One region of the Schaalia sp. HMT-172 genome, then DNA from elsewhere that is predicted to be linked to it. Evidence: riboswitches for the same ligand, from Rfam matches in the RefSeq annotation. Region 1 holds a riboswitch; the other holds the start of a gene.

Region 1 (4,375 bases):
TGGCGCTCCACGAGCTCGATGACCGCGCGCGGAGTGCACGGCAGCGGCGACTCGATGGGACCCGAGCCTCGCAGCACGAGGCGTCCGAGATTCATCGGATGCAGACCATCCGCATCCTTCGCGGGATCGATACGCTCCAGAACGGCGTTCGTGTCGATCCCGCGAGGCAACGGCAGCTGCACGATGTAGCCCGTGCACGCGGGGTCAGCGTTAAGCTGATCGATCGCGGCCTCCACCTGCTCCTGCGTTGCGTCGGCGGGCAGATCCACGCGGATCGACTCGGCGCCGATCTCGGCGCAGTCGCGGTGCTTGCCCGCGACGTAGGCGACCGAGCCGGGGTCCTCGCCTACCAAGATCGTCCCGAGGCCCGGGACAACCCCGGCCTCGCGCAGGCGACCCACGCGCTCCTTGAGCTCCGCCTTAATGGCGGCCGCGGTCGCGGTGCCGTCCAGGACGCGTGCGCCGCCCTCCCAGGGAGCCCTCACTGCTCGAGCCCCGCGTAGAGGGGATGCTTGTCCGTGAGCTTCTTGACGCGGGCGCGCAGCGCATCCACCTCAACGTTGCCGCCGGAGGCACCCTGCGTCAGCGTCGTGCCGATGATATCCGCGACCTCCGCGAAGTCCTCCGCGTCGAATCCGCGCGAGGCCAGGGCGGGCGTGCCGATGCGCAGGCCCGAGGTGACGGCCGGCGGACGCGGGTCGAAGGGCACCGCGTTGCGGTTGACCGTAATACCGACCTCGTGCAGCAGATCCTCGGCCTGCTGGCCGTTGAGCTCGGACTCGACCAAGTCGACCAGGACCAGGTGGACGTCGGTGCCGCCGGTGACCAGCTTGATACCGGCATTCTTGGCGTCGTCGGCGCCCAGGCGCTCGGCCAGGATCTGCGCACCTTCGAGCGTGCGGCGCTGGCGATCCTTGAACTCCTCGGTCTGAGCGACCTTCATGGCAATGGCCTTCGCGGCGATCACGTGCATGAGGGGGCCGCCCTGCTGGCCGGGGAACACGGCAGAATTGAGCTTCTTGCCCCACTGCTCGCCGCGCGAGGAGAGGATCATGCCGGAACGAGGCCCGCCCAGGGTCTTGTGGACCGTCGTCGTGACGACGTCGGCGTAGGGAACGGGGTTCGGGTGCAGGCCGGCGGCCACGAGGCCGGCGAAGTGCGCCATGTCAACCCAGAGGGCGGCGCCGACCTCGTCCGCGATATCGCGGAAGGCTTGGAAGTCGAGGTGACGAGGGTAGGCCGACCAGCCGGCGATGATGACGCGCGGGCGCTCCGCCAGGGCGGCCTCACGCACCTTTTCGGGTTCGATGCGCATCGTCTCACGATCCACCTCATAGGCGACTGCACGATAGTTCTTACCCGAGAAGTTCAGGCGCATGCCGTGGGTGAGGTGGCCACCGTGGGCCAGGGACAGGCCCAGAATAGGGTCACCGACGTTCGCCATCGCCATCAGCGCGGCCGCGTTGGCCTGAGCTCCCGCGTGGGGCTGGACATTGACGTAGTCGCCACCGAAAACCTGCTTGGCGCGCTCGATCGCGAGCGACTCGGCGACGTCCACAAACTCACAGCCGCCGTAGTAGCGGCGACCCGGGTAGCCCTCCGCATACTTGTTCGTGAGGACCGAGCCCTGCGCCTGCAAAACGGCGCGCGGAACGAAGTTCTCCGAGGCGATCATCTCGAGGGTGCCGCGCTGACGCTCCAGTTCGGAGTCCAGCACTGCCTGGATCTCGGGGTCCAGTTGCGCCAGCGTCATGTCGTTGAGGGAATCCATCGGGTTCTCCTGTTGATCATTCGATTGTGATAACAGCAACTTGTAGCCCAGGCGGGCGGCTATCGATGCCGATGCGTCGCTCCCCGGTGGTTGCCCACCTCAATCGCCAGTCACGACACGTCTTCAAGTCTATCTCGTGGCGTTTAGCTGCGCATTCTTCCACCATGTCAGGAAGCTACCACTTGGTCATCAGAGATCTTTGGCCACACTGCGAGACCGCTCCGGTGTAGGAAATCACAGCCCATTTTCGCTTGTACTTAACCCTTTGGTTAGCAAATAAGTTAACCGTATGGATAGACTAGGGTTAACACCTAACGGTGACTGAGGCGCACAAGGGTTATTTACTCGGTAAATATCCCGATCTGGAGGGAAAAGCTCCCTCTAACCGACCTACAGTATTTGAGTTTGAGGAAGTAGAAGGAAGACGCACAGATGACAACTTTGACGAAGCCAACTGCACGCGCCGCATCGACGGCACTCGCGCTCGAGCATGCGTCGGATTTTGCCGCGTCCGCCGACAACGCGATCAAGCGGATGTGCGACATTTTCGCCTCGCTTCTGGGCATTATTCTGCTGACCCCGGTCTGGATCATCGTCGCCCTGGCGGTGCGCCTGAACGACGGAGGTCCCGCCTTCTTCACGCAGGAGCGCGTGGGCCTCAACGGGACGACTTTTACCATGTTTAAGTTCCGCACCATGCGAGTGGACGCAGAGGCCATGAAGGCCTCCCTGGTGGAGGCCAACGAGGCCGACTCCAGCGCGGGAAATTCGATCATGTTCAAAATGACTAACGACCCCCGTATCACCCGCATCGGCGCCTTCCTGCGCAAGACCTCGATTGACGAGCTTCCCCAGCTTTTCAACGTTCTTCGCGGTGACATGTCTCTCGTCGGCCCACGCCCCCCGCTCCCCAGCGAGGTCGCTCAGTACGAGCCTCGCGTCATGGGCAAGTTCGCCGTGCGTCCGGGCATCACCGGCCTGTGGCAGATTTCGGGCCGCTCGAACCTCTCCTGGGATGAGACGGTCCACCTGGACCTGTCCTACGCCCAGCACCGTTCCCTCACGCTCGATGCGTGGATCATGCTGCAGACGGTTCCCGCTCTGCTGCGTCACGAGGGGGCCTACTGATTCTTTCTGCGTGTGTGTGATTGGGTGAGGCCCGAGCCATCCGGCTCGGGCCTCACCCTTTCTCTGCGCTTGATGCCCTGCGCTTGATGCCCGTTCCCTCGGGTGCCGTCGCGAGCCGTATCCGCGCCCTTCACGGCGGCATGGACGACCGCGGCACCCTTCCGTCCCCCGCGCTGTGAGACACTGCGTGGGCGGCGATCACCGCGGCGTTCTTCGCCACCCACCGGCCGCAGAGGGGCACTCAACCCTACAGCTCGCCTCACAGGCGTGCGGCGCCGCCCTCCGGGCCGCCAGAGGCTCACTCGTGGACGCGCCGGCAGTGCAGCGAGAGAGTAATTCGTGCTGCGCGGGCGGTCACATGTTTGACAGCTTCGAGAGCGTGAGGCCGAAACTGAGGCGTTCAACACCACTGTCAATCATCAGATAACGGTTATTCCCCAAACATGAGGGACGTCTCAAGACACACCCCCGGCCCCGATCGCAGGGCTCCCCAATCGAGCGAACACTGACCTGCTGACCTGCTGCTTTTGCCCCTACGGGCTCCCTTCACGACAGACCAGCCGGACGTTGAAGGTACCCCTGCACTCCCAGACTCCTGACCGAGAGGACGCTGCGTATCGGCGTGTCGCCGGCGTGTCGAGGCTCTCATGCTGCAATTCCCCCTTGGCGGCCCGAGGGCGGCCGGATTCTAGGGTTGGCACCCAACGCACGCACCCACCGGGCGGACCTCCGCCACGCACGGCCCACAGAGCATACAAAAGGGGCGGGCCGGACCACACAAGGTCCGGCCCGCCCCTGCCGCTCACACGCGCGGGCGGAGCGCCCTGCTCAGGCCTGGCGACTCACGGCGAGCCCCAGATCGAAGAAGGAGCCCATCGCCTCAAGGCGGCTCACGAGCTGCGGCGCGTGAGCGATGAAGTCGAGGGCCTCGACCGTGTAGCGCTTCGTCAAACGCTTGGGCTCGTGCGCGATGCGCCACGCCCAGCCCAGGCGGGCGGCATGCACCCAGTCCGGGAAGTAGTTGTCCGCTGCACGCGCGTACTGGTCGATCCATCCGCCCGCCGTGCACACGGATGCCTCGGGCACGAGCCCGAGTGCGACCGAGGCGACGACCTCCTGCAAGCCAGCGCCCAGGCCCACGATGACGAGCCGGGGGTCGAAGTCTGCCAGTACGGAAGGCTGCGCCTTGAAGCGGCGCAGTCCGTCGTAGCCGTCGATGACCTGGACGTCGAAACGCTCCAGGCGCTGCGCTGCCGCCTCGCCGGCCTCGGGAACGGCACCGATCAGGGTGATTCGAGTGCCGTCGTCAAGGCGAGAGAAGACGTGGGGCAGGACAAGGTCCGCCGACGTGCGAGCCACTTCGTGTCCGGCTGCGCGCAGTCGCATCTGCAAGAGCGTGCCGTCGAAACCGACGGTGTTCATGCGCGCCAACGCACGGAAGTCGGCGTGCAGCAGCGACCAGTGGTTGAGCCACGT
Region 2 (4,375 bases), 1.2 Mb from region 1:
GGCGCCTCGGCCGAGGTCATGGCGAAGGGCCTGGACATCATCCTCGGCGATGAGCAGGTTCGCTCCGTGTTCGTCAACGTCTTCGGCGGCATTACCGCCTGCGACCAGGTTGCCCGCGGTATTGTCGGCGCGCTCGAGACGCTGGGCGACGCGGCTTCGAAGCCTCTGGTCGTGCGCCTCGATGGCAACAAGGTCGAGGAGGGCCGCGCGATCCTCGAGCAGGCCGCGCACCCGCTCGTCCACATGGAAGAAACGATGGACGGGGCAGCCAGGCGCGCAGCAGAGCTCGCAGCCCAGGCGCCGTCGAAGTAACGACCCGAGAACCGCAGGAGAACACCCATGACTATCTTCGTCAACTCTGAGACCCGGGTCATCGTCCAGGGCATGACCGGCGCTGAGGGCCGCAAGCACACCCAGCGCATGCTGAGCGCCGGCACGGCTATCGTGGGCGGCACGAACCCGCGCAAGGCCGGGACGACCGTCACCTTCGACGTGCAGGGCTACGGCCCGGGCGCCGACAAGGTGACCGACGGCCAGGTTGAGGTCCCCGTCTTCGGCACGGTCGCCGAGGCCCGCGAGGCCACCGGCGCGAATGCTTCCGTCATCTTCGTGCCTCCGGCTTTCGCGAAGGGCGCCGCCCTGGAGGCCATCGAGGCGGGCATCGAGACGATCGTCCTCATCACCGAGGGCATCCCCGTCCAGGACTCGACCATCGTCGTCGAGCGCGCGCTCGCGGCGGGCGTGCGCCTGATCGGCCCGAACTGCCCGGGCATCATCTCGCCCGCGCAGGCGAACCTGGGGATCACCCCGGCGGACATTACGGGCCCGGGCTGCCTCGGCCTCGTCTCGAAGTCGGGCACGCTGACCTATCAGCTCATGTACGAGCTGCGTGACTTCGGTTTCACGACGTGCCTGGGGATCGGCGGCGACCCGGTCGTGGGTACCACCCACATTGACGCGCTGGCGGCCTTCGAGGCGGACCCCGACACTGACCTCGTCATCATGATCGGCGAGATCGGCGGCGACGCCGAGGAGCGCGCTGCCGCGTGGATCCAGGAGAACATGACGAAGCCGGTCGTCGCCTACATCGCGGGCTTCACCGCCCCCGAGGGCAAGACGATGGGCCACGCGGGCGCGATTGTGTCCGGTTCGTCGGGCACGGCCGCCGCGAAGGCGGAGGCGCTCGAGGCCGTGGGCGTGCGCGTGGGACGCACTCCTTCGCAGACGGCGCAGATCGCGCGCGAGATCCTCTCGCGCTAACGTCACAGCACGAATCGGCCCGGGGTCGGCGCGCAGCGTCGCGGCCCCGGGCTGATTCTGTCACCATTGGCGTGTGAGCGAGCGCATCAGAGAAGTACCCAGTGCCCGGCGGACCACGACGACTTACGTTGCTGACCGCGCGACTATCCGCGTTGCTGTCCCCAAGGGGTGGGCGCGCGGCGTCTTGGCCGGTATCGAGGCGGCCTTCGCGGGCTGGGCGATCACGACGGTCCTGACGATGGTTGCCTTCCTGTCGCTGCGTTCGAACACGTGGATGAATGACACGACGCCGCGTGACGCGCTGGGCCTGGGTGGCGACCTGTGGGTCGCGGTGATGGGTGGAACGTCGGCGGCGGGGGGAGTGTCCTACCGGGCTATTCCGACGCTGGTTGGGGCCCTGCTGATTGTTCTCGTGCGGATTCTGCTGCGCACGACGGCCGGTTTTCCCCGGTCGTCGGCGTTGTTCGCGGTTCCGGGTTTCGTGTTGACGTCGTGGTTCTTGTCGGGCACGTCGGGCGCGAGTTCGCAGTGGTGGACGGGCACGATTGGGGCGGTCCTCATTCCGCTGATCGCTTCGGTGTGGTTCGTGGTGTCGAGTTTTTCGCGCGATCATGATGCGCCGACGATGCAGCATTGGATTTCCGGTGGTTTCAAGATGGGTGGCCTGCTTGTGGTGGCGACCGTCGCGGCGTCGTCGGTGGCGGCTGTGGTTGCGCTTGTGGCCGGGTGGGGTCGGGCGAGTGGCATCCAGGAGTTGCTCGGTGCGTCCTCGGGTGTGGACACGGCGTTCATTGTGGGCGTGCAGGTGGCGTTCGCGCCGACGGTTATGGCGTGGGCGGCGGCCTGGTGGTCGGGTGTTGGTTTCATGACGGCGACGGATTCGCTGCATTCGCCGACGGTGGTGGATCCGGGTCCGATTCCGCCGATTCCGCTGTTGGGTATGGTTCCGCAGACGGCGCCGGGTCATTGGGTGGTGCTGGTTCCGATTGCGCTGGGTGTGGGGCTCGGCGTGGTGTCGTCGCGTCTTTTCCGCCGTTCGCACGTGTTGCATCAGAGCGCGCAGGGGGTGTTGGCCTCGTGTGTGTTCGCGTCGGTGGTTGCGCTGTGGATGTGGAGTTCGACGATGAGCTTGGGCTCGGTGCGCCTGGTGTCGATGGGTCCGCGCGTGGGGTGGGCGACGCTCGCCCTCGTGCTCGAGATCGCGCTGCCGGCGCTGATCATCACGCTGGCGACTCATCCGACGACGCTTGCGTTGGTTGGTCGGGGCGCGGGGCGTGTGCGTTCGGAGGGGGAGGCGCTGCGTCGTCGCCATGCTGAGCGTTTGTCCCGTGAGGCTGCCACGGCCTCGTTGATCGATCGGGAGGAGGGCGACTGTGCGTCCGGCGCGGACGAGGCCTGGGCTGAGGCTTCCGCGCCCGCGGCGACGGGGGACACAACTGCGGGCGCCGAGGCCGGGGCGGAGCCGGAGGAGCAGGGTGCCGAGCCCGCGCAGGAGGGCGCGGACGAGGGTGCGGGCGTTGTCGCCGAGGAGGGCGAGGAGCCGGTGAGCGGCCGGGACCAGGGCGGCGCGTGAGTGGTGGCGCGCTGGGTGATCGTGACGCGGTCGACGCCCGCGGGTGGCTGACGCGGGCTGTGGCCTGAACTAGACTGGAGGTGCCGCGACTGGCGAGGGTGGATGACCACCGGGGAGCGGCTGCATGTCCCGCGAGGCGTCGCCCGCCTGGGCGCCTGGGTTTGGCTCTCAACCTGGAGGAACTATGTCCGTTTCGCTGGACAACCTGGAACCCATTGACGTGCGCCCGATTAAGCGGGCCCTGATTTCTGTGTATGACAAGACGGGCTTGGAGGACCTGGCGCGCGCGCTGGGCGAGGCCGGCGTGGAGATTGTGTCCACGGGCTCGACGGCTGCCCGCATCGCGGCCGCCGGCGTGGCCGTCACCCCGGTCGACGACGTGACGGGTTTCCCCGAGGTGCTCGAGGGGCGCGTGAAGACCCTGCATCCCTTCATTCATTCCGGCATCCTGGCCGATCAGCGTAAGGCCGCGCATCGCGAGCAGATTGCGCAGCTGGGGATCCAGGCGTTTGACCTGGTCGTGTGCAACCTGTACCCCTTCCAGGACACGGTCGCGTCGGGCGCTTCTTTCGACGAGTGCGTCGAGCAGATCGACATCGGTGGCCCGTCCATGGTGCGAGCCGCCGCGAAGAATCACCCGTCGGTCGCGGTCGTGACGTCCCCGGAGCGTTACGCGGATGTGGCCGAGGCCGTGGCGGGGGAGGGCTTCACCCTTGAGCAGCGCCGCGCGCTGGCCGCCGAGGCTTTCGCGCACACGGCGACCTACGACTTGGCGATCGCCGGATGGTTCGCCGACGAGCTGGATCTCGAGGACGTGCGCGAGACCCTCGACGAGGCCGCCGAGTCTCACCTGGATGCCTCGGACGCGGCGTTCCTGGAGTCGCTGGGATACCAGGCCGAGGAAGACTACGTGGTGGAGGCTACCGAGGAGGAGGGGCAGGCCTCGGGCATGCCCGTGTTCGTGGCCGACGCGTTCGAGCGCGTGGAGTCGCTGCGCTACGGCGAGAATCCGCATCAGGGCGCGGCCGTGTACCGAGAGATCGACGAGTCCTTCGAGGACGAGGGGGCCGACGACGAGGCCCTGGCCCCGGGCATCGCGAACGCGCGCCAGCTGCACGGTAAGGCCATGAGTTACAACAACTACACGGACGGCGATGCGGCCCTGCGCGCCGCCTACGATCATGAGCGTCCCTGCGTCGCGATCATCAAGCACGCGAATCCCTGCGGTATCGCCGTGGCGGACGATGTGGCCGAGGCCCACCGCCTGGCGCACGCCTGCGACCCCGTGTCGGCCTTCGGCGGCGTCATCGCTGTGAATCGCCCGGTGAGCGTGGAGCTGGCCCGCCAGATTGTCCCGATCTTCACCGAGGTCGTGCTTGCCCCCGATTACGAGGAGGGCGCGCTCGAGGTGCTGAGCGCGAAGAAGAACCTGCGTGTCCTGCAGGTCGAGCCCCCGGTTCGCGGCTCGTACGAGTTCAAGCAGATCAGCGGCGGCCTGCTGGTCCAGGAGCGCGACGATATCGACGCGCCCGGAGACTCGCC

The links. A riboswitch is a leader RNA that binds a small molecule or an ion and turns the genes downstream of it on or off. The one in region 1 is predicted to bind ZMP and ZTP.
Region 2: it holds a riboswitch for ZMP and ZTP, as region 1 does, so the genes downstream of both, purH (bifunctional phosphoribosylaminoimidazolecarboxamide formyltransferase/IMP cyclohydrolase) here and glyA (serine hydroxymethyltransferase) in region 1, are expected to answer to the same signal.

The regions. Positions count from the first base shown of each region.
Region 1 is NZ_CP130058.1:1,922,749-1,927,123, forward strand. It holds gene QU663_RS08040 (bifunctional methylenetetrahydrofolate dehydrogenase/methenyltetrahydrofolate cyclohydrolase) at 1-485, opposite strand, end outside; gene glyA (serine hydroxymethyltransferase) at 482-1,771, opposite strand; ZMP/ZTP riboswitch at 1,810-1,895, opposite strand; gene QU663_RS08050 (sugar transferase) at 2,204-2,899, shown strand; gene QU663_RS08055 (WecB/TagA/CpsF family glycosyltransferase) at 3,728-4,375, opposite strand, start outside.
Region 2 is NZ_CP130058.1:595,465-599,839, forward strand. It holds gene sucC (ADP-forming succinate--CoA ligase subunit beta) at 1-312, shown strand, start outside; gene sucD (succinate--CoA ligase subunit alpha) at 340-1,260, shown strand; gene QU663_RS02390 (DUF6350 family protein) at 1,499-2,833, shown strand; ZMP/ZTP riboswitch at 2,909-2,993, shown strand; gene purH (bifunctional phosphoribosylaminoimidazolecarboxamide formyltransferase/IMP cyclohydrolase) at 3,018-4,375, shown strand, end outside.